2 regions of the Paenibacillus sp. NPDC055715 genome follow, and region 1 is predicted to be linked to the other one. Evidence: riboswitches for the same ligand, from Rfam matches in the RefSeq annotation. Region 1 holds a riboswitch; the other holds the start of a gene.
What was found. A riboswitch is a leader RNA that binds a small molecule or an ion and turns the genes downstream of it on or off. The one in region 1 is predicted to bind ZMP and ZTP.
Positions count from the first base shown of each region.

Region 2: linked by a shared signal. The riboswitch ahead of ACWGOO_RS12385 (TIGR01440 family protein) and the one ahead of ACWGOO_RS07410 (bifunctional 5,10-methylenetetrahydrofolate dehydrogenase/5,10-methenyltetrahydrofolate cyclohydrolase) in region 1 are both predicted to bind ZMP and ZTP.

Region 1 covers NZ_JBSHGA010000003.1:86,684-98,816, reverse strand. Annotated here, with positions in the region: gene ACWGOO_RS07435 (deoxynucleoside kinase) at 1-598, opposite strand, end outside; gene ACWGOO_RS07430 (deoxynucleoside kinase) at 595-1,218, opposite strand; gene ACWGOO_RS07425 (response regulator) at 1,388-1,987, opposite strand; gene ACWGOO_RS07420 (sensor histidine kinase) at 1,984-3,117, opposite strand; gene ACWGOO_RS07415 (fatty acid desaturase) at 3,189-4,244, opposite strand; ZMP/ZTP riboswitch at 4,464-4,548, shown strand; gene ACWGOO_RS07410 (bifunctional 5,10-methylenetetrahydrofolate dehydrogenase/5,10-methenyltetrahydrofolate cyclohydrolase) at 4,662-5,528, shown strand; gene ACWGOO_RS07405 (cyclodeaminase/cyclohydrolase family protein) at 5,525-6,160, shown strand; partial or broken gene ACWGOO_RS07400 (nitroreductase family protein) at 6,524-6,831, shown strand; gene ACWGOO_RS07395 (S-layer homology domain-containing protein) at 6,896-10,336, opposite strand; gene ACWGOO_RS07390 (hypothetical protein) at 10,714-11,421, opposite strand; partial or broken gene ACWGOO_RS07385 (IS110 family transposase) at 11,657-11,923, shown strand; gene ACWGOO_RS07380 (hypothetical protein) at 12,043-12,133, opposite strand, start outside.
Region 2 covers NZ_JBSHGA010000006.1:177,016-189,148, forward strand. Annotated here, with positions in the region: gene upp (uracil phosphoribosyltransferase) at 1-513, opposite strand, end outside; gene ACWGOO_RS12375 (hypothetical protein) at 869-1,189, opposite strand; gene ACWGOO_RS12380 (serine hydroxymethyltransferase) at 1,361-2,611, opposite strand; gene ACWGOO_RS12385 (TIGR01440 family protein) at 2,742-3,329, opposite strand; ZMP/ZTP riboswitch at 3,615-3,696, opposite strand; gene ACWGOO_RS12390 (low molecular weight protein arginine phosphatase) at 3,775-4,359, opposite strand; gene ACWGOO_RS12395 (manganese efflux pump MntP) at 4,445-5,005, opposite strand; gene ACWGOO_RS12400 (L-threonylcarbamoyladenylate synthase) at 5,178-6,416, opposite strand; gene spoIIR (stage II sporulation protein R) at 6,599-7,291, opposite strand; gene ACWGOO_RS12410 (FtsW/RodA/SpoVE family cell cycle protein) at 7,545-8,738, opposite strand; gene prmC (peptide chain release factor N(5)-glutamine methyltransferase) at 8,814-9,713, opposite strand; gene prfA (peptide chain release factor 1) at 9,717-10,784, opposite strand; gene ychF (redox-regulated ATPase YchF) at 10,999-12,099, opposite strand.

The DNA of each region.
Region 1 (12,133 bases):
CCATGGAAGCTGGGTCATGCACGTCATATTCATCAATGTTCATGCGAAGCACAGGACAGGCATCGAACTCGTTGATCCAATTGGAATACCTGCGATGCATTTGCTCCCAATAAGATCGCTCTGTCTGGATCTCCATTTCACGACCGCGCTCCTCGATCCGGCTCAGTATGGATGGCAAGCTGCCTTCCAGATAGACCAGTACATCCGGGTGTGGGAAAAATGGCGTCATCACCATCGCCTCAAACAGACCGGTGTACGTTTCATAATCCGTAGGGTTCATCGTCCCCTGATCGGCATGCATTTTCGCAAAGATTCCTGTGTCCTCATAAATCGAACGATCCTGCACAAAGCCTCCACCGGACAAGAAAATGTTTTTTTGCTCCTTGAAGCGCTCGGCCAGGAAATAAATTTGCAGATGAAAGCTCCATCTTTCGAAATCGTGATAAAACTTCTCCAGATATGGATTATGATCTACCTTCTCCAGTGAGGTTTTAAAGTCTAGGCGTTCAGCCAGAGCGCCCGTCAGCGTGGATTTACCAACACCTACCGTACCCGCTACCGTAATCAGGGCATTCGCGGGGATGTTGTAATTATTCATTGTATAAGCTCCTTTACATCGGAAACAATCTGTTCAAATTGGGCTCGGTTTTCTACAAAATCAATCTCATTCCCGTTAACGGTCAATATCTTGGGAAAAGGAGCTTGTTCGGCGAGAAATTGCATGCCTTTGTCATAATCCGTGATGAGCTGCTCCAGATATGCTGGGTCCATCTCCTGTTCAAAGGAGCGCGCCCGTTTGCGAATTCTGCCTAGCAGCGTATCCAAATCGGCTTTAATGTAGATAATCATATCCGGCTTAGGCATATCGTCTGTGAGCAGATGATAGATTTGGCGATATTTTTCAAGCTTCACACCCTTTAGGGTGCGCTCAGCAAAAATCAGATTTTTATACATATGATAGTCGGAAATAACAGGCTGTGCTTTCTCGATATATTGCAGGCCCGTATCCTCCAGTTGCTTGTACCGATTGCAGAGAAAGAACATTTCCAGTTGGAAGCTCCACTCATCTATATTTTGGTAAAATTTATCGAGAAACGGATTCTCCTCGACAATCTCTTTAATAATCGGCATATGCAGCTCCGTTGAAAGCATCGAAGCCAAAGTCGTTTTTCCTGCTCCGATCGGCCCTTCAACAGCTATAAACGGGGCTTGTTTCATGTGCTTCCGTTCCTCCTTGTACTTCAGTCCATCCCATGGACAGCTATCCTATTGTATCACAAGGAAGTAGGCTAAAGGCATATCAAATCTACGGATAAAACAACAAAACAGAGAGGCTATGTCTTCCTTCATAGCTACCCTGTTTCTCCTTGGACATTTCTGCTATCGCTTATTTAAACCAGCCTTTTTCATTAAAGCGCATAATCGCTTCAATCCGGTTGCTGACACCCAGCTTATCGAGAATAACTGAAATATAATTGCGCACCGTTCCTGTCGTTATATACAGTTCACCAGCAATCTCTTTTGTGTTCTTTCCGTCTGCAATGAGCGCCAAAACGGTCTTTTCACGCTCAGTTAGTGGGTTGACTTCGGCATAAGCATCATCGACCAGTTCCGGGGCATAGATACGCCGGCCTGCCATAATACTTCGAATCGAGGAAGCCAGTTCTTCACTGGGACTGTCCTTGAGCAGATAACCGTGCGTGCCTGCCTTGATGGCCCGTTCAAAATATCCGGGACGGGCAAACGTGGTTAGAATCAGCACCTTGCAATTCAAGCCTTTAAGTTCCTCAGCCGTATCCAATCCGCTCTTGATTGGCATTTCGATATCCATGATGCATATATCCGGCTGATGCAGCTTGACCAGTTCTAAAGCCTCTTCCCCGTTGCTTGCTTTTCCGACTACTTTCATGTCCTCTTCCAAGTCCAGCAGGGAGGCCAAAGCACCCAGCAGCATACGCTGGTCTTCCGCAATGACAATTCGAATCATGGCCCCACCTCCTCATTTGGCTTTTCAGTGATATTCGGCACTTTAATGATCAGGACCGTTCCCTGATCTGAACGCAGTTCCATACAGCCGTTCACAAATTCGAGTCTTTCCTTCATCCCTCGCAGACCATTCCCCCGAAAGGCTGCATGTTCTCCCGTAACGCCGACTCCATTGTCCTGAATCCGAAGGGTCAGCTCCTTACGAGACGGCTCAATGGCAATGAAGCAAGCTCTAGCACCACTGTGCTTAACCACATTGGTCACCGCCTCTTTCATGCACATACTAAGCACATTCTCGTTCATTAAAGACGTATGCTCCAGCTTTGGGTCGCCCTCCAAGGTGAATTCAATGTGAGCAGCCTTTAAAATCTGTCGAATACGCAGTAATTCATCCTCTAATCGCATACCTCGCATCTGAGTGACCAATTCCCGCACTTCTTTTAACGCACTTCTCGCCGTAAGACGGACATCGTTAATTTCAGCGCGAGCCCGCTCCGGGTACTGACCCATCAGCTTGCCAGCCAAATCACTTTTCAGCCCGATGAGTGACAGCTTCTGACCCAAGGTATCATGCAGGTCGCGCGCAATTCTTTGCCGCTCCTCCAGCTTAATCAATTCCGATATTTTCTTATTGGCATCCTCCAATTGCACTTGAAGCCGATCACTTTTATTTCGGTTAAAAGTGGTTATCGGAATCAAGATTACACCAAGCAGATTCAGCAGAATAAAAGGGATCTGCTTAATAAAAACAGGATTATCAGAAACAAAACCATAATTGATCAATCCAATGGTAATAATCATAAGAAGAATATACAGTGTCGTAAATGCGGCTTTACTTTTAATATTACCGATCAGAAAGGCGATAAATATGGAAAAATACATATAGCTGAACAGCAGCGTCATCGTAATCGATATGACGATCTGTACACTGGTCCAGAAGTATATCAGCCAGCCCCGCGAAACAAAAGCCAGCACATAACAAGCAAAAAAAACTAAAATAATGGCGGTGCCCAGAATAATATGACTTGTAGATGAAGAGCTAAAAAAATAAAAGGGCAGGATATAAAAGACAATCCACACATAAGGGCTAAGCCCCGTATTTCTTTGGAAAATCTGATACCATTTTTGCATCCTACCCACCCTTTATGATTCACTAATTCAGCTTACATCCCTTATCTTATCATATCGCGTTTCGTACAAAGTTATTTTCTTTCCGTGCTCACAACAGATGTGGGAACGGATTTCGTAGCGGCAACCCGTTTGGTGAGCAACGGCTTCACTTGTTTAAAGGTCAAAAAGGTTTTCGTACTTTCATCCCAAAGCCGGAACTTCAGAGATTGCAGACTGGTTCTTACCGTGATGGTCGTCGCTTTTTGAAGCTGCGGGGTTGCATCATGCGCCTTCTCCAAATTATAATTCGGCACTTTCGGACTCAAATGATGAACGTGATGGAAACCGATATTACCTGTAATCCATTGCAATACCTTAGGAAGCTTATAATAAGAACTGCCTTCTACGGCTGCGTTAATATAGCTCCAGTCTTCATCATGCTCAAAATACGAATCCTCAAACTGATGCTGTACATAGAACAACCATATTCCCAGCACACCTGATACAAAAAAAATAGGTGCCTGCACCAAAACAAAAGCCTGCCAACCGATAGTCCAGCACAACAGTGCATACAATAAAACTAGAGATATATTCGTTACATGCGTATTTATTCTTTCCTTGCGTTTTGCATTCTTTGTGTTAAAGCGATAGGAAATCAAAAAAGTGTAGATCGGACCGAGTCCGAACATACCCCATGGACTCCGGTATATACGATAAGCCAGTCGTGTCCATGCAGAAGCTTCTACATACTCTTCCACCGTAAGCACCCACATATCACCTGTGCCTCGTTTATCCAGATTACTGCTGGTTGCATGGTGGATCGCATGACTATTTTTCCATTGGTCATACGGGCAAAGTGTAATAACACCTGTAATCGTGCCTACAATGTCATTCAGCCTGCGACTTTTGAAGAACGATTGATGACCGCAATCATGAAAAATGATAAACGTTCGTATAACAAACCCGGAAGCAATAATAGTAATGGGAAGGGTCAGCCAATACGATACCGACAGACTAAGATAAGCGGCATACCATAGCAGGATCAGTGGACCCAGGGTGTTAATGAGTTGCAGAACGCTGGATCTCGTGTTTATTTTCTCGTAGGGAGCCATATTTTTTTTCAATTGGGCTAATGGGAGTTGTGTCATACTTAGTGTTGATCCTCCTTTAAAATGACGCCCATACCTTGATCTCGTCAGGCGTACATGTTGATCTAACCTTAGTATAAGGGGGTACCTGTGTTCGATGTAGTCATAAATGTCAGTTCAGGGATATGACATTTGTCATATAGGCAAATAACATTACCTCTTTGCCAAATGTTCACGGGTTTATTTTCGGTAGAATATTTGTTAAAATACAAAGTAAATAACGCTGTATGTGACTGGCGAAGTCAGTGGAATCAACCACGAGGGAGCATACAATGAAAGCGTGCCGTTCGCCTGGGAGAAGTATTTGCAGAGGATTCGTCTGTCGTGACGACCTTGTGCAAATACTTTTTTTCGTTTTACAAGACCATGACACCCTGTTGATTCCATTATGCGATAAATTTAGAGGAGGTTCGGACTATGGCTATCATTATGAAATCCAAAGAAGCAGCTGAGCAAGTGTATTCAACGATCCGTACCCAGGTAGAACAAATGAAACAGCAAGGGCATCGCCCTCATTTGGCAACACTGTTGGTAGAAGGCGATCCTGCCTCTGCCTACTACGCCCGGACCAAGCAAAAAATAGCGGAGAAGCTGGGCATCTCCTTTCATCTTCATATCTTTGACCGCCATGTTAAAGAAGCCGAGCTCCTTCACCTGATTGACAGCCTGAATGAAGCCTCTCATGTTCATGGCATTATGCTGGAATTGCCCCTTCCCCAGCATTTATCCGCATCCGTCATCAAACAGTCCATCGCCCCGTACAAGGACATTGATGGAATTACCCCGGGCAATAAACTGGCTACCGTTACAGGGGAAGCTGGACTGTATCCCGCTACACCTCAAGCCTGTATTGAACTGCTCAAACATTACGGCCATACATTGGCAGGCAAAAATGTTACTCTTGTTGGCATCGGACAGACCGTGGGACTCCCGCTCTTTCACATGCTGCAAAGAGAAAATGCGACCGTCACCGCCTGTCATGCGGGCACACGTGATATTGCAGAGCATTTGAGTCATGCAGATATTGCCTTCGTCGCAGTCGGATGCCCTGATGTGATTACACAGGATATGGTGCATCCCGGCCTGATTCTGGTGGATGCAGGAATTAACGAGACGCTGGAGGGAAAAATAGTGGGGGATGCCGCCTTAGACGTTGGAGAAAAGATACATGCGATTTCTCCCGTGCCCGGCGGTGTCGGCACATTAACGACTGCAATTTTGTACAAAAATCTGCTCAAAGCGATTGACCTGCAACAATACTCCAGAGAGGTGGTTTATTCATGAGTGAACTGTCGTGGAATGATTCCATCAGGCATTTTCTGAAAGAAGCTGGAAGCGCAGCGCCTACCCCCGGAGGAGGAAGTGTATCCGCACTGGCAGCGGCACTGGGCGCGGCTATGACCTCCATGACCGCCAACCTTTCCCAAGGAGAAAAATACGCGCATGTTCATGGACAAATCACTGAAGTGATTCATAGCATGGAAAATCTGTCTGCGCGCTGTGAGGAACTGATGACCGCAGACATTCAATCCTTTGAACAATACATGACCGCATTGCGCTTGCCCAAAGAAACAGACGAAGAAAAACGCTATCGAACCCATTCCCTACAGAACGCAGTGATCGCCGCCATTGAGGTGCCGATGCGTTTGCTGGAAGTATGCCGGGACGGATTGTCCCACGCCTACCGAATTGTGGAGGCGTCCAATAAAAATGTCATTTCTGATCTCGGCATAGGCGCAATCCTGTTTGAAGCTGCTGCTCAATCCGCCCTGCTTACCGTTGACATTAACCTTGCCTCACTAAAGGACTTAGATGTCAAACAATCCTATGAAACCAAAACAGCTACACTCATCCGTGAAATTGCACAAATCAAAGAACAAACCTTATTGATCGTGCGCAGCCGAATTACGGGCTGACCATTGGAGGAGCTCGTCCCAAGCCATATTCTGCTTCCATGCTCACAGCTCGGCATAGGGGATTATGAATTTCTTTACAGTACGCCGGTTCCTGTACAAAAACCGATTCTCGTCCGCCTCAACGGTACGCCTGTCTCCCTAAGTAACGGGGTTATTGCCCGGAAAGGGGCAGGCGTTTATTCCCCTCCGTTCTGTTTTTGACAAGCTGGGGGCCGAGGTCACTTATGATTTTAACAGCAAAATTGCGGAATTGAGCGAATGGCCAGAGTGATTCCAAGCGATCTCGAAACGCCTACACGATGCTTGGTTTTATAGTCTTCTCCCCAAATCCTTCATTAAGTTAATAATCGGAGTCAGAGTTCTTCCAAATCGGACTTCGATTTTATTCTCGAAACAGGTCGTTTATCCCCCAACTCGTTTGGCATTGAACCCTGGAGATTCGTTGTCGTCCAAAGTAACGCCATGCGTGAGAAGCTGCTCCCATAATCTTGGGGGGCCAAAAAACAACTGGAAGGTTTTAACAAAATCAAAATCGAACAAACTCTTTCCGAAGAAGGATCATGGATGCCGAGCATTTCGGCATTTCCTGCATGGTGGCTTTTGGATATCGTCTGAATGAGCCACGCGGAAAGACTCGGCGACCTGCGGATCAAGTTATTGAATGGGTGTAACTAAAGGACGAGTAGACCAAAAAGAACCGAAAGCGATATGCTCTCGGTTCTTCAGTTCTTGTTCTTACTGATAGTTCACTTTTTCTGAGAAATAAATCTCCTTCAAACGATCTTTTACGCGCTGAATTTCATCTGCTGTTAACGGAGCCGTAGGATTTAGCTTGAAGTTCCTTCCGGTGACATAGCTTACATCCACTTTCGATTTCACCTTGCCGTACGGCATCTTGGGAACCGGACTGCGGGTATAGTCCGTAAAATCAATAATGGACCATGCCGCATCTCCATCCTCCCTGGATAAAATGATCCGCTGTGAGGCGTTTTCTGTCCACAAGTAACGCAGATTGGCCGGCGAATTATTGGAGCCCGTAGCAATGCCGGAGCCCCTAAACATGAGTGAAAATTTCGAATGATCATTATTCGATCCAGCTGACGATTCATAAATCTGCTTCAGCCCGTCCACTCCCACAATTTCGACCTCACGGTCAGCAGGGAAGTGATTCACAAAGTTATCCCATATTTGAGACAGGTGTGGTTTTGTGGCAAACGAGTGGATGTCCAGAATAATGGACATGTAGTTTACCGTATTTAAGCGTTGATAAGGATTATCCAGATATTGCTGTGCTATATACAGTTGTGGTGCCGCATCCGTTTTTTCATTCATATTTGGGTCACCTGGTGCGAGCGTCCAGCGTGAGGAACCTTCTGTATAGCGTGATCCAATGGGATCAATCGTAACCGAGTTCATAAACACGGTACCGCTATTATCGGTAAGCCCCTGTGCGGGAACAATCGGATTATCCTTATTGGACCAGTAAGGCATCAAAGGTGAACCCTCACCATATATGTCGTTAACATTATACTGTGTAGCCGACCACCCCATGGCTGAAGTGATCTTATAATGATCTTTAAGCCATTGGGCCTGCTCAGGATTAACCGTATAGGTGGACAATGATTTAGGCAGATACTTCCGATACTGGTCTGTATCCATGCTTTCAAACACCGAAGGTGATCCCAACGTACCGCCTTGGTGCAGCTCATTGAGTGCAGTATAACGATACATATACAACCACTCGGCCTCCCGATCTTCCCAACTATGAAGATTAAACTTGTTATTCGCATCCCCGTCCATAATCCCGACTTCATCGCCATACTGATCCACGTATTCAAAAACCTGTTTAAGCTGCGGGCGATTCTCAATGTAAAAAACAAATTCATTTTGCATAGCCCAGGTCACTTTTAAGTTGGGGCCAAAGTGATTCATCAGCAATTGACGAGCTTGCTTAATTTCGTCTACCGTGGTCGTTTCGCCCACTTCCTTACTTCCCTGCAGTACTATGGAGACAGCAAAATATTGCTTTTTGCGTTTTCCGGGTACTACAGTTAACTCGGCATCGGATATGAAGTGAATTCCCTGAGATGGTGATTCAACCTCGATCTTGAATGGAATGACAGAGTCCACTGCCGGAATCAGATGCAGATTGGCAATATGTCCATCCTCGTCAAATATTCCCGTGGAATCCTCTATCCGAAGCTTCAAGTCTGACGGCAACAAACCGGGCGGTATGACCTCTCCCTTGGCATTATGAAATACGTAGGGCATACTCCAGGCTGCAGGGTCTAGAGTAGCGGCCTGTGAAATGGTGTACGTCGCCAAGTATACGGACCTGATTACACTCGGGTCCTCTACCGGAGGAGTTTTTCCTTTCACAATCAGTTGGACCTGTGCTTTTAGCACCTGATAAGGCTTGGCAATGGTGACTTCCAACTCGACAGGAATAATACCATCTGAAGCAGGAATATTTTCGGAATGCGCGATTTTCCCATGCTCATCAAAAACACCTAATGTATCACTAAATTTGTAAGTGACACTTGTGACGCTGACATCGGGAATGCTTACCAAGCGCCCTTTATTGTAGAGCTCAAAGGACAGCTGATACGAAGGATACGTTTCCGGTTGATTTACCAACTCCGGCGCCTTGATTACTACCTCATCCGCTTCAATTGCACTTGGATCCTCTACTGGAGGAGCCTTCCCTTTCACGATCAGCTGGGTCTGTGCTTTAAGTACCCGATGGGGCTTGGCAATGGTGACTTCCAACTCGACAGGAATAATACCATCTGAAGCAGGAATATTTTCGGAATGCGCGATTTTCCCATGCTCATCAAAAACACCTAATGTATCACTAAATTTGTAAGTGACACTTGTGACGCTGACATCGGGAATGCTTACCAAGCGCCCTTTATTGTAGAGCTCAAAGGACAGCTGATACGAAGGATACGTTTCCGGTTGATTTACCAACTCCGGCGCCTTGATTACTACCTCATCTGCTACAATTGCACTTGGATCCTCTACTGGAGGAGCCTTCCCTTTCACGATCAGCTGGGTCTGTGCTTTAAGTACCCGATGGGGCTTGGCAATGGTGACTTCCAACTCGACAGGAATAATACCATCTGCAGCAGGAATATTTTCGGAATGCGCGATTTTCCCATGCTCATCAAAAACACCTAATGTATCACTAAATTTGTAAGTGACACTTGTGAGGCTGACATCGGGAATGCTTACCAAGCGCCCTTTATTGTAGAGCTCAAAGGACAGCTGATACGAAGGATACGTTTCCGGTTGATTTACCAACTCCGGCGCCTTGATTACTACTTCATCCGCTACAAAATCCGAAGAATGATCTGGCGGTGAATCGGTCCTTGGACTGTGACTTTTAGGCTCCTCGATTTCCGGATTCACACGTTGGTGACTAATTTCCGGTGCCAAGTCGACCGCTACTTTCTTCGGTTCCGGCAGGCTTGACGGCTGATTCGTCGTCACAGCTCCGTTTCCTAATGATTCCAGCAAATGCTTGGCACGCTCTCTCAGATCGTCACCGCCTAGCCATACCCGGTAAGCAACCAACGTGGCATCTTGTCGTGTCACAAATTTTTTGGGGTGGAAATAATGATTCGTATCCCCCTCTATCAGCTCTAATCGCTCCATCAGCCACGCGCTCGTTTGTGCATAGTCTGATATATTAGATTGATCCACAAAACTGGATATACCGACAGAACGGGTATCTTCAGAAATACCAAAATACCTAGCATACCAAACGGCCATATCCTGACGAGTCATATTGTGCTTGGCACCAAATAATTGATCACCAATTCCTTTAGTAATGTTCTCTTTCTGCAAGATCTGAACATAAGGTAAAGCCCAGGAAGACACATCACGAAAAGAAATAACGTCTTTGTCATTAGGTGTACGTTTTAAGGTTTTAGCAAAGATGCTAGCCCATTCCTGCCGTGAAATAAACTGTACAGGTCGAAAACTACCATCCTGATAACCCGTAACATAACCTTGAGCAGCCATGGCCTCAATCGCATCCGCTGCGTAGGAATGTTCAATATCGTTAAAGGCCCTAACTGCAAAAACAGGCACAGTATGTATACAGAACAACCAAACAGCCAGTAAACCAGCCATGTATTGCCTCATTCGTTTGAACTTTTTTTCACATCTCATTATTTTAGACCATTACACCTCCTTTACGAGATAGCATTGGGTCACTTTCACCTGTTCCTCTGTTTCAACTTTGAAGATAACCCTTTTGTTTTCAAACGAATTTCCATTTCTATTAACAAAAAACTGTATATATTTAAACTATCGGAATAATCTCTCCAAGATTGAATAAGGACAGTAAAAAAAAGTAGTTCTTGCAATTCTGTTCTCATTCATTCATATGTTTCTAAAGCTGTATATCCCAATTACTTAACAATGGTCTTCATTGGTAACCAGATGTTTATACAAGAGGTAACATCTTGTATCCGCATTTGGCATGGAGAATACAAAATGTTATCTCTTATCATGTAGAGTCTACTATTTAAATCCCGTTTTCTCTTTTATTCTTCTATATACTTAGAACCCTTATAAACATAATAATATCCATTTAAAGTTCCATTTTGCGGATAAGCAGCGGGATCTTTATCTTTTATTTGACCTACAAGCTGTCGATTTATAAACGTAGGTGTTCCTTCCTCGATTAGCGCTTCAGCAGACATCCCACTGATAGGTCTTACTGTACTGGACCAGAAAGTAACTAAATAGACAGCGTTAGCATTAAATTGATATCGTCCTTCACTTGGTGTTCCCTCATAAAACAGTTTCGCCAAAGAAGTTGCTTCTGACCCTCTCATAAAAATTCGAATATCACTAGTTCCGTTCCATCTATGAGGAATACCACCTCTGGGATTTATATACTTTACAACCTCAGGCTCCTGATCGCGAATAAAATCAATAACCGTAAATTTATAAATGCCATCCGTTACACTCTTGGTTACAACTCCTGTTGTTTTACCCGTTTCATAGCCGCTGAAATTCCCATACACATTTGGGGTTTTGCTAATAGCGTCAAAAAACTTTTTCTTATCCATTTTCCCTTCTCTTCCATGTACCGGAGTCAGTCTGTAGGTCTTGATCTCCGTGCCCTTGTACTTATCCCAAGCGTATTCGTAATAAGAATCTGCATAAGTTACTCCACCGTTCCAAGCCACAGATGCCACCATGAGAATACCTATCATCCAGAATAATAGCCATTTTTTCAACAACATACCCTCAACCTCTTTCCTCCAAATAAATTCATATTATTAACAGTATATCTTTTCAATCATTCTATTTAACAGTTAAATATTAGAAGAGAAAAAATTTCAAACATGAATATTTAACGTGTAGATATTTGGCTACCATTGAAGTTGAATGATGTTATTTCCCAGTATTTTGCTGATCCGTAGCTGCCCTGAGTCTTTGTTCCATTTGTGTAGATACCATAATGCTTAACAAACCCATCGTGAAATGCGAGATTTGTGCCGACTTCGTAAAAAACGTATCGGGCATCTCACCTCGGAGAAGAATCGGATTCAAAAATTTCTGGAAGCCAGCAATGTGAAGCTGGGAACCGTGATTTCCGATGTATTCGGCGTATCTGGCCGAGAACTACTGACTCGTCTCATGAAGTAAGGGTACATCGACGCCCAAGAGCTTGACGTTTGTGTGAAAGGATCGCTCAAAAAGAAAAAGAAACAGATCCAGGAATCGTTGTTTGGCACGATTACCTTTTCCGGTTGGATCGGAAACCCGCCGAATCGGATGATCCGAAATGCGTACCAGTCCGTAACGATCCGCAAAGATAAGAAGCTGCTCTGCGTCGTATTTAGCCCTATTTGTCCTGCTTGCTACTCGGGCTTCGTTTTAGCTACGTCTGAGTACGTTTTTGCTTCACCTTTTGCAGCATTGTCTGTTGTAATGCTCGCCGTAGCGTCCACA
Region 2 (12,133 bases), on a different contig from region 1:
CTGAACGGCCTTGACTCCCTCAGGAGCGGCAATCAAATTCATCATTTTAATTTGGGTGCAGCCTCTCTTTTTTAACACATCAATAGCCGCGATCGCCGAGCCGCCTGTTGCAAGCATCGGATCAATCACGATTAATTCACGCTCAGTCACGTCTGTAGGCAGCTTCGTATAGTATTCCACAGGCTGCAATGTCTCGGGATCACGGAACAGTCCCACATGTCCTACCTTTGCTGCTGGCAACAGCTTTACGACGCCATCCAGCATACCTAAGCCTGCACGTAAAATCGGAATGAGGCCCAACATACGTCCGGAAATCACTTTACCTTCTGTCTCAGCAACCGGTGTTTGCACCGTAATGCTTTCCAGCGGGATGTCTCGCGTAATTTCAAAAGCCATCAAAGTTGCTACTTCATCCACCAGTTCGCGGAAATCCTTGGTGTTGGTCCGCACGTCGCGGATAAATGTAAGTTTGTGTTGAATCAAAGGGTGATCACAAATCACCAGTTTTGCCATGATATATTCCCTCCGCTATTATCGTCACGTTCTTTCGCACCAGAATATCGAACATCCTTTATAGAAAGGATCTATGTAGCCTATTTGTACAAACCAAATAAGCATAGATGCAATGCGTGCCTGTAAATCCTGTTTATTATAACATTCCCTTGATTGATTTAACACCTGACACCGCAACCTTTTGTCAAGAAAAGATAGGACAGATAAAATGCGTACTTCGCCCACTTCAGGAGTGACTTTTGTCATACAAAAAGTTCATAAAAAAGGCTCTGACGGCACTTGACCTTCAAAGCCTTGAACTTTGGACTTTCCTGCCCAAGCTACAGGCTTTGTGTCCTGATACAGCATCAAACTTTTATCTATACTTCAAATTGCCCCACGCTCCCTGAAATTGCTGAAGCATTTCGTCCTTCGTAATGACTCCCGTTATATAGGCTTGCATGCTACTGCTCAGATCCTGATTCAGTCTCTTTGGGAAACGTTGAAAGTTCCTCCTCCATATCTCGCCTTCACTCACATGCCGGGATATCTCAGCACCCAGATCACCTGTCATCTCGTCACTGGACGTGATACTTTTGAAAGCGGGTACGAATTTGAACTCCTTGGTGATGCAGTGCTTGCCCACGGAATTGACGAACAGAAAGTAGCACGGAACCTGAAAGGTCAACTCGATCACGATGAGCAACCCCGCAGGAACGGAATGACCCTATGAAGGGAAGCGCAACAAATCCTTACTGCAATCGGTTATTACCTAAAAATGTAAGTTTTTAGTCGCTAGAAATCAAAATAAGACTGTTTCCCCTCCAGCTTACGGAAGAAAAACAGCCTTATCAAACAAGTAGATGAATTAGTATTGAATACCTGGGTAGATCGGGAATTTGTCTGTCAGTTCGCCAACAGCTTGGCTGGCTTTAGACAATACCGTATCGTCCTTCGGATTTTTGAGAGTTTCAGCAATGATTTTACCGATTTTGACCATAGCCTCTTCATCCATACCACGGGATGTTGCAGCAGGTGTACCAATGCGAATTCCGCTGGTAACGAATGGACTGGTCGGGTCGAAAGGAATCGAGTTTTTGTTGACCGTGATGCCCACGGAATCCAGCACATGCTCCGCTTCTTTCCCAGTGATATTCAAGTTACGCGTGTCCAGCAGCATCAAGTGATTATCCGTACCGCCGGATACAATGTTAATGCCTTCAGCCAGCAATGACTCAGCCAGCACCCGGGCGTTGCGAACTACGTTTTGCGCATAAGTTTTAAAGGAAGGCTGGAGCGCTTCACCCAAGGCAACGGCTTTGGATGCGATCACATGCATCAACGGTCCCCCTTGAATACCTGGGAAAATCGCTTTATCAATCGCTTGCGCCCACGCTTTGCGAGTCAAAATCAAACCTCCACGCGGACCACGCAACGTTTTATGTGTCGTTGTTGTTACAAATTGAGCATGCGGAACCGGGCTTGGATGAACACCCGCTGCCACAAGACCCGCGATATGTGCCATATCGACCATGAACAGAGCGCCCACATCGTTGGCAATGGAGGCAAAGGCTTCAAAATCAATGGTACGCGGATACGCGCTCGCTCCGGCTACAATCAGACGAGGGCGATGCTTGAAGGCTGCCTTGCGCACTTCATCATAGTCGATGCGGAAGTTGTCTTCACGTACGCCGTAAGCGGCAAAGTTATACAACAAGCCGGAGGCGTTAACTGGACTTCCGTGTGTAAGATGACCGCCGTGCGCCAGGTTCATACCCAGTACGGTATCTCCAGGTTTAAGAGCTGCCAGATATACCGCCATGTTCGCTTGCGCTCCAGAGTGAGCCTGTACGTTAGCATGCTCTGCACCGAACAGTTCTTTGGCACGGTCGCGTGCAATGTCCTCGACGATATCTACATGCTCACAGCCACCGTAGTAGCGTTTGCTCGGATAACCTTCAGCATATTTATTTGTCAGTACAGAGCCCATTGCTTCCATTACTGCTTCGCTGACGATATTTTCGGATGCGATCAGCTCGATATTGTGGCGTTGTCGTTTCAGTTCAAGTCCCATTGCTTCCAGCACTGCCGGGTCACTTTTACGCAGATGTTCCATCATGATTGATTACTCCCTCTCCATGGTCAATTGTCAGGTATACAGGCAAACGCCTGCTCCTCTGTTGGGTACCTCATCATCAATGCAAAAAAAAGATCAGTACAAACATGCAGTCCCAGCCAAAATACAAATGCTAGTCGCAGCTTCCGCCGCCTTCTTGCTCCAGACTATACACCGCTCGTTGTCCGCCAATGAGCGGAGGACGAGTGAACGCCGCCGTAACACGCGCTTCGCCAATCCAGCGAAGGCCTGGACGAAACGGAACGGCAATCGGCCGCAAATGCATACCGATCAGCGTCTCGCCAATGTCTACTCCCGCATGCGCCTGTACATTCGCCGCCAGACAGGCATCTTCCAGCGAACGATAGGCGGCGGTAGCCATAGATCCGCCTGCCGTACGAACGGGAACGGCGGCAACCTCCGTCAGTCCCAGCCGCTCCAGTACGGCTCGTTCAAGCACTAGCGCACGGTTCAAATGCTCGCAGCATTGAAACGCTACATCAAAGCCGTACGCCCTGCGAACAGACTCCACTCCAGCCAGCAATTGCTGCGCCACATCGAGCGCTCCCGCCGTGCCAATCCGGCTTCCCGCCACCTCACTGGTGCTTACGCCGATAACTAACAGGCGACCAGCCTTGAGACTGGCTGCTTCTGCTATTTCCTTCATGACAGAAGCGGTCTGTGCTTTAAGCGTAACCTCATGATCCAATTGTCCTACCATTGGAACCTCCTTTGGTTGAACAGCCCCACAGAGACTGGACACGGGCTTATGCCCCACGTTCAACACACTCTCTCCTGATATCACAATCTTGACTATATTATAGCCGATAAATCGGATTTCGAGCAGGAAAAATGGAAGAACCGCTTAAAGGACCCTTCTCGGTTTGGATACTCGAAGTAACAGCATACGGAAGTAATAATGGCCATTCGTCCGAACGGAAGGCCACTGGAGGCCGGACCTAGCTCATATACGAAAAAAGAGCAGTCCACAACCTATGTGGATTTGCTCTTTTGCCCAGGCGACCGGCCGTATATCCGGTGCTCCATCGTGGTTACTCCCACTTTTGTCGCCAGTTACACCGGATTCTTGTTTTTCCACCTTATCTTAACGGATTAACCGCCGAAAATCAACAGATCGCGTACAAAATAGATGAGTGATACAAACTTTATTCGGACAAAGCCTTTAGCTTGTCCACCAGCTTGTGCAGCGCCGTTAGGATTTCCGCAGCCGTGACATCATAATCTTCACGCGAACCGCCGAACGGATCGGAAATATCAAAGCCTGAAATACGTTGACGCAGTTCAATCATCCGCTCACGCTCCTGTGCCGATAGCTCCTGACCCAGCGAACCCATCAGTTGTTGCAAGGCGTACAGGCCATCCAGCTCCTGCACATCATTCAGCACCGAATCCCGGTCCTCCACATATTCCTTGAGCGTAAACACTTTGCCCACCGTTTGGGGAAAGCGCTGAATTAAGTGCTGCTTATGCCCTTGGGTCAAGGTTAAAATCAGATGTGCCCACTCGGCAAGCCCACCGTTCAAAGGAGTTGAGGTGATTTGATCCAAGATATTGTGGTCACGTAGCACCGCCTCTGCATGTCGGGAAATGGGTGTGCCTTCCATCGCGGCTACTCCCGCTGAACGCACTTCCAACCCTAGCCCGTGCTCAGTAGCCAGCTTGCACAGCATCCCTTCAGCCATCGGACTGCGACAGGTGTTCCCTGTGCATACGAATAAGATATGTTTCAACGTCTTCACCCCCGTATGTTGAAAAAATATATAAACATGAGGATTACCAAAATCCTGTATTTATTTTACACTGTCCGCCCCAAAATCAAAACATAAACATAAAGCCGAACGCCAGTAAAATGGCACCGCCCACCGCTTCTCCATAGTCTCCCAGATTGCGGCTGACCTTGCGGCCTAACAGCAGTCCCAGCATCGCCATCGCCCCCCCGCAAAAGCCAAACGCCAGAACGGTCAGTACTAAATCACTCTGGAACATGCCAAGTGACACCCCAACAGAAAAGGAGTCGACGCTCACTCCAAGCGCAAATAACAAAAGGCCCAAGGACGAACGATGGTCCAGCACCTGTACTCCGTCCCCCTTGAAGGAATTATAAACCATATGCCCGCCCAAAAGGATGAGTAATCCCCCTGCAAAGTAGGTCGTTACATGACCCAGTAAAGAACTCATATAATGGCCTGTGAACATACCTAGCAATGGCATCAAAATGTGAAAAAAGCCAATGATCGTGCTGATCCGCAGCACGTCCCGCAAGCGTATCCCTTTCATACCGATCCCTACGCCCAACGATAACGCGTCCATCCCCAGCGCTACAGCCATGACCAAAATTGTTACAATCTGCCCGGCATGGGCAGAGGCTGCCAGCATACTCCATCCCCCCAGTATCCGTCCGCTTCTTGTACACGTTATGCGGACAAGAGGCAAAACAGTACAAGCATACGGTGAACGTGGCTGCACCGGGATAAGGTGATAGGATAATGATGCTGAAAGGCTAATCAATTTAAAGCCTCTACATCTATGGACAAATGTCCAGATCGTCCTAGAGACGGACGATCCGATGGCCTGCTGCTTTGAGCAGGCGATTCATGACAGCGTCTCCCAGCCCTTTCGGCGGACAAGCTTCCGCCAAGATGTAGGTGACGCCTTCCTCGTCACAGCGGCGCAGCACGCCGTACAGGCACTGCGCCGCCTCATGGAGCGCATCCAGCTTGCCCAGCGCGTAAACGCGCTCTCCGGCATAGCCAGCGGCATGCTCCTCGAACGCGAGCACCGCCGTGCGCTCCCCGCGCGCGGACGCCTCCGCCAGCGCGGCGCGAATCCAGCCCGTCACCTCAGCGGGTGACGGGCCTTGCACTACGCTCAAGCGGCCTCGCGGCGCGTAGTGCGTGTACTTCATGCCCGGCGAACGCGGTGCCGGGCTGTCGTCGTCCTCGCCGGGCGAAGCGGCGGCGAGCGCCGGGTCCAGCTCGACGGCGCGAGCGACCGCAGCGAGCTGCTCGGCCGTCACTCCGCCGGGGCGCAGGATGGTGACGGTTCCATCGTCACCAGCCTGCACCACCGTGGACTCCAGCCCCACACCCGTGGGGCCTCCGTCCAAAATGCCGCCGATGCGGCCCTCCAGGTCCTCCCGCACATGCTGTGCAAGGGTCGGACTGGGCCTACCCGAGCGATTGGCGCTTGGCGCAGCCAGCGGACAGCCCGCTTCCGCGATCAGGCGCAGCGCTACCGGATGATCCGGCATGCGCACGCCGACCGTGTTCAGCCCCGCCGTCACACGGGGCGACAGTGCTTGCGGCATCACGGGCAGCACCAGCGTGAGCGGTCCCGGCCAGAACGCATCCATCAGCGCCCGCGCCATATCATTCACTTCCGTTACCATGCCGTCCAACTGGGCAGGGTCGGAAACATGCACGATCAGCGGATTATCGGAAGGACGCCCTTTGGCGGCGAATACCGATTCTACCGCTTGCGTGCTGCGCGCATCCGCGCCCAAGCCGTACACCGTCTCGGTAGGGAACGCTACCGTCTCTCCTGCTTGCAGCAGCGCGGCGGCCTCACGAATGCCTTTTTCCGCCGCAATACGGGCTTGTCCAGATGACATTTCACCAGAGAATTCCCCTTCAACAACCAAGCCTCTTACGTCCCACCATTTCGTATGGGAATCCGCCAACGGCGGCTTTAGTTCATGAAGCCCCTGTTCATCCAGTACCCGCTCATATTTTTCCTTCTGCACAGACTCTCCGCGCAAACCTTGTATTTGATTCGATTTATCGCTCATATCAGATCATCCCACACCTTATTGTCATACAGTCCTGTTCAGTTTGCTCTATCCCCAAAGAACTTACTTTGGCGGCTTATCTAAACCGAATCTGTCCATGTCTCATAGCTGTAAACCCTATATCCCATTATAACATACCGGGGTCATGCACCCGTTGTTCTCTTTTCTACAACTTACGACGATTAGGCAAAAAGACCACTCACCCATCCCCACAACCCCGTTAACGCATCCCATAGAAAAAACCGTACTTCCGGCTCCTTGTCAGCAGCATTCGTCCGTCCGCCTCCTTGGTCCGCTTTTGCCGAGACGGTTTGTGCCGCCGCTTCCCCGCTGCCTGCATCAATGAAGCATAACGGAGGAAACAGCACGCACCACCAATTTTGCCCTTTACCTTGTCCCAACGTGACCCGAAGCGCTTCATACTTACCTGCGGGATAGACAAGTCCACCGTACATCTTCGTCGGAAAAGGTACGTTTGCCAATTCCACCTGATGATCGTATGAAATGCCCCGTCGAGCCAGTTCCGCGCCTACTAAACGGTCAATTTCGGGTAAATGAGCAGTAATCAGCACTCTGGCTTGCTCCAAACTTTGCGGGTTTTCCAGCTTGCCCACCCACGCACTCATCTGTTGTACGATGGAATCCCTTATTTCACGTTTTACCAGCTGATCCTCCGGGCGATCCGAGTTGGCCAAAATACGCAATCGGATGGAATCATGAGGAATGACGCCCGCTCCTGTCGTTGCCATCCCTGCCCCTACAGGCCCTCTTGCCCCTGGTGTCATGGCGGCATCTGTTTTTTGACCTTCCCACGACATCATTAATATCGAAACACAAAATAGTATCATTGCAGCTTGCTTGGTCCAGCTTCTCATCCCAATCCCCCCAAACTCTATCATGTCTATCAGTCTATCCGGTTTGGGAGAGGCTAAACCTATGAATCTCGTAAAATGTTCAAGATCATTTTAAAAATACCCAATACACCCTACATCGAGCACATAGATCTGGGCCGAAGCTACAGAGTTACCCCCGAATGCGAAAAAGCCCAGATTTCACAATCTGGACCCTTTGTATCTCACTATTTTTTCTCACCTAAATATCAGATGGTATCCATTTAGAAGCATGGCATTAAGCTTTTTTCTCCATCGTCAAGTTCATTCGGTATGGCTGTGGCAGATCGTCCTCCAACTCCTGACCGTGTACCTTGATACTCATAACCAAGCCAATACTAGTCATGTTAATGAGCAATGACGTCCCCCCATAGCTTATAAAAGGGAGCGTAATTCCCGTTAGTGGCATGATGCCCAAAAACGCGCCGATATTCTCAAAAATCTGATACAGCAGCATGGACACAATGCCGACGATAAGATACGGTCCGGCACGGTCACGACATTCCAGCGAGATCAGGATCATTCGGTGAATCAAAATAAAATATAGCAGCAGTAACACCGATGAGCCCACAAAGCCGAATTCCTCCGCTACGACCACAAAAATAGAATCCGCATAGGTGTAAGGCACACGACCGGATTGCACCGAAGTCCCCTGCAAAAAGCCTTTGCCCATCATTCCACCGGAGGCAATGGCCAACTTGGCGTTTTTCGTATGATAAGATGCCTTCGCGGTCGCTTTTTCCGGTACCAGCCAAGGGTCCAGACGCTCAACCCAGTGACTACGGCCAATGTCCTTCATAAAGGTATCAATCTCATCGTGGAAAGAAATATACGCTTTGATCCCGCCGCCTGCGGCGACTGCAAAAATCGTAAATCCGATCAACGCATGAGAGGCCTTCACATTACCGATCCACAACATACCAATAACGATGACAATATAACCGATCGCATTACCCAAGTCATTTTGCGCCATAACCATAGCGAACGGGACAAAGCTCATTAAAACAACTGGAAGTACATCCTGTATAAAATAAAGCTTGCTCTTGCGTTTCTTTATCAGCATATAAGCCAGAAAAATAATAAGCACCAGCTTAAACACCTCAGCAGGCTGAAGGTTCAAGCCACCAATTTTCAAAAAGCCCTGAGAGTTGTTAACCGTCCCGCCAAAAAAGCCGAGACCCAACAGGAATATTCCACCGCCATATACATACAGCGCCTTTTTAATAAAAATACGAAAATCAACCAACGCTAAACCCAAAATAGCCACAAAACCCAATATATAATACCCAATCATCTTCTGGTAGTCGTTACCGTGCTCCGCAATGTTGGTTGGACCTCTACCGGCGCTATACACCGTTATGATACTAATCGCCATCAGCAAAACCAGAATGAAGATAACCGGACCGTCAATTCTTTTCAATTTCTGAAGCATGATTTCCCCCTGAGCCGTTTCTCGGTCATACTCCTCTTATTCTAAAGGAAAGACTCGCAAAAAGAAAATGCACCATTATTCCGCAACGCCCAGGACATGGCGTTCGATTCCAGCAAGGTCCGGAACGATCAGAATCGTATTCCAATGACCTGCCTGCTCCAGCAGTCCAGCCACGTCTCTGGCCTGTCCCATGCCCAACTCGAACCCGATCAGCCGCGGCGGGGTCTGAAGCAGCCCAAGCTGCTCCAGCATCGCTCGATACGGGCCAAGCCCATCAGGCCCGCCATCCAGCGCCATACGCGGCTCATGGTCGCGCACCTCCGGCTGCAAGCCTGCGATGTCGGCGGCCGGGATGTACGGCGGATTAGACACCAGGATGTCCACCGCCTCTCCCGCGAACGGCACCAGGAGGTCGCCTTCGCGCAGCTCCACGGCTGCGCCGTTGGCAGCGGCGTTATGCGCCGCCATCTCCAACGCTGCGGCGGAAATATCCCCCGCCGCCACACGCCACCGGGGCCGCTCAGCCGCCAGCGTGACGGCAATCGCCCCGCTGCCCGCGCCGATATCGAGCGCCTGCGGAGCGCCGTCCGGCCACAGCCGGTCGCCGTGCTGAAGTATGGCCTCGACAAGCAATTCTGTCTCAGGGCGCGGAATCAGCACTGACGGCGAAACTGCGAACGGACGGCCATAAAACTCCTGCCGTCCGATAATATACTGCGCTGGCTCACCCGCTGCTTTGCGGGCTATAACCGCTTCCCACGCCTCTTTGCCTGAGGCTGGGAACGGATCGCCCAGCGCAGCGTAGAACGCCGTGCCTTCCAGCCTGAGCACATGCTCCAGCAGCAGACGGGCGTTATGCTGCGGCTCCAGCACGCCGCAGCTTCCTAAAAAAGAAGAAGCCTCAACTAAGGCTTCTCTGATACTCATACTCCGTTCCGGCGACATTCGATACACAAGATTGCGTTCGTGTCCCAAAACTTAAACCTCTTGTTCCATCAAATCAGCCTGCTCTGCAATCGTGAGCGCCGATACGATTTCTTCGATCTCCCCGTTCATCACCTGATCCAGCTTGTGCATGGTCAGCCCGATGCGGTGATCTGTTACACGGCTTTGTGGGAAGTTATAGGTACGAATGCGCTCACTGCGATCCCCGGTACCTACTTTGCTCTTACGCTCGCCTGCATATTTGGCTTCCTCTTCCTGACGAAGCATATCCGAAATACGGGCACGCAAAACCTGGAGTGCCTTCTCCTTGTTGGAGTTTTGGGATTTGCCGTCCTGACAGGTTGCCATGATGCCTGTTGGCATATGCGTTACACGTACCGCCGACTTGGTCGTATTAACGGACTGACCGCCAGCACCGCTGGAGCAGAACGTATCTACGCGGATATCCTTGTCGGAAATTTCAACATCCACTTCTTCGGCCTCAGGCATAACGGATACCGTAGATGTAGACGTGTGAATACGTCCGCCGGATTCCGTCGTCGGAATCCGCTGTACGCGGTGTGCTCCGCTTTCAAATTTCATTTTGCTGTATGCGCCGCGTCCGTTAATCAGGAAAATAACCTCTTTAAAGCCTCCGAGGTCATTCATGTTCGCGTCCATCAGCTCTACACGCCAGCCTTGGGTATCGGCATAACGAGTGTACATCCGGTACAGATCCGCCGCAAACAATGCCGCTTCGTCTCCACCCGCTGCACCACGAATCTCGATAATCACATTCTTATCATCATTCGGGTCCTTCGGCAGCAGCAAAATGCGGATTTTCTCATCCAGCTCCCGCTTGCGGGCACTGAGCTCATCAATCTCCATTTTCACCATTTCACGCATCTCGTCGTCCAGCTTTTCGGCCTGCATAGCTTTAGCAGCGTCTAACTCCTCAACGACAATTTTATATTCGGTATATGCTTCATAAGCAGGCTGTAAATCAGACTGTTCTTTGGAATAATCTCTAAGTTTCTTGCTATCGTTCGCTACATCCGGATCGCAGAGCAGTTCGCTCAGTTTATCGTAGCGGTCCGCCAATGATTGCAATCGGTCCAACAAGCGATTCACCTCTTCAGTTAAATTAATATGAAGCCAGATTCAAATTCACTGGCTACAGCTCTTTATTATACCAACTAATTAACTAATTAGCTACTAAAAATACTTCTAATTCATGAATTGAATAACAACGATAATTTTCAATAAAAAAAGCCGCCACCCAACACAGGCAGCGACTACTTTAATAAGCACAATTTTTTATTCTGCAAACCTAATGTTATACATTAAAACGGAAATGCATAACGTCTCCGTCTTGTACCACATATTCCTTACCTTCCAAACGAAGCTGACCACGTTCCTTGGCCCCGTTCATAGAGCCAGCAGCGACCAAATCATTGTAGGATACAACCTCGGCACGAATAAATCCGCGTTCAAAATCCGTGTGGATAACGCCCGCAGCACCCGGTGCTTTAGTTCCTTTGTGAATGGTCCATGCGCGTACTTCCTGCACACCTGCTGTGAAATACGTATACAGACCCAACAAGCGGTAAGCTGCTTTGATCAGACGATTCAGACCGGATTCAGCCAGTCCCAGTTCCTCCAGGAACATCGCCTTGTCTTCGCCTTCCAGCTCGGCAATTTCAGATTCTACTTTGGCGCTAATCGGCACCACTTCTGCATTTTCCGCTACAGCAAAATCACGTACCTTTTGCACATATGGATTGCTGTCGGCTTCCGTTACACCGTCTTCGCTGACATTAGCTGCGTACAGTACAGGCTTCATCGTAAGCAAATGAAGATCACGTACAATCAATTGTTCTTCATCCGACAATTCCACGCTGCGCGCAGGCTTATCAGCATACAGTGATTCCTTGATCCGCTCCAGCACTTCAACTTCCTGGGTGTATTGCTTGTTGCCACCCTTCATGTTTTTGCGGGAACGCTCAATGCGCTTGTCTACGCTTTCGATATCCGCCAGAATCAGTTCCAGATTAATGGTCTGGATGTCACTGATCGGGTCGATTTTGCCGTCCACATGGGTAATGTTCTCATCTTCAAAACAACGCACCACATGTACAATCGCATCCACTTCACGAATATGAGCCAGAAACTTGTTACCCAAACCCTCGCCCTTGCTCGCGCCGCGTACAAGGCCTGCAATATCAACAAATTCAAAAGCCGTCGGCACCGTTTTGTTAGGCACAACCAGTTCAGTGAGCTTATCCAGCCGCTCGTCCGGTACTTCAACGACACCCACATTCGGGTCAATCGTACAAAATGGATAGTTTGCGGATTCCGCACCCGCCTGCGTTATTGCGTTAAACAGTGTTGATTTGCCGACGTTCGGCAGACCCACGATCCCCGCTTTTAAAGCCATAATCAGAACAACTCCCGTTTATATAAAATGTGCG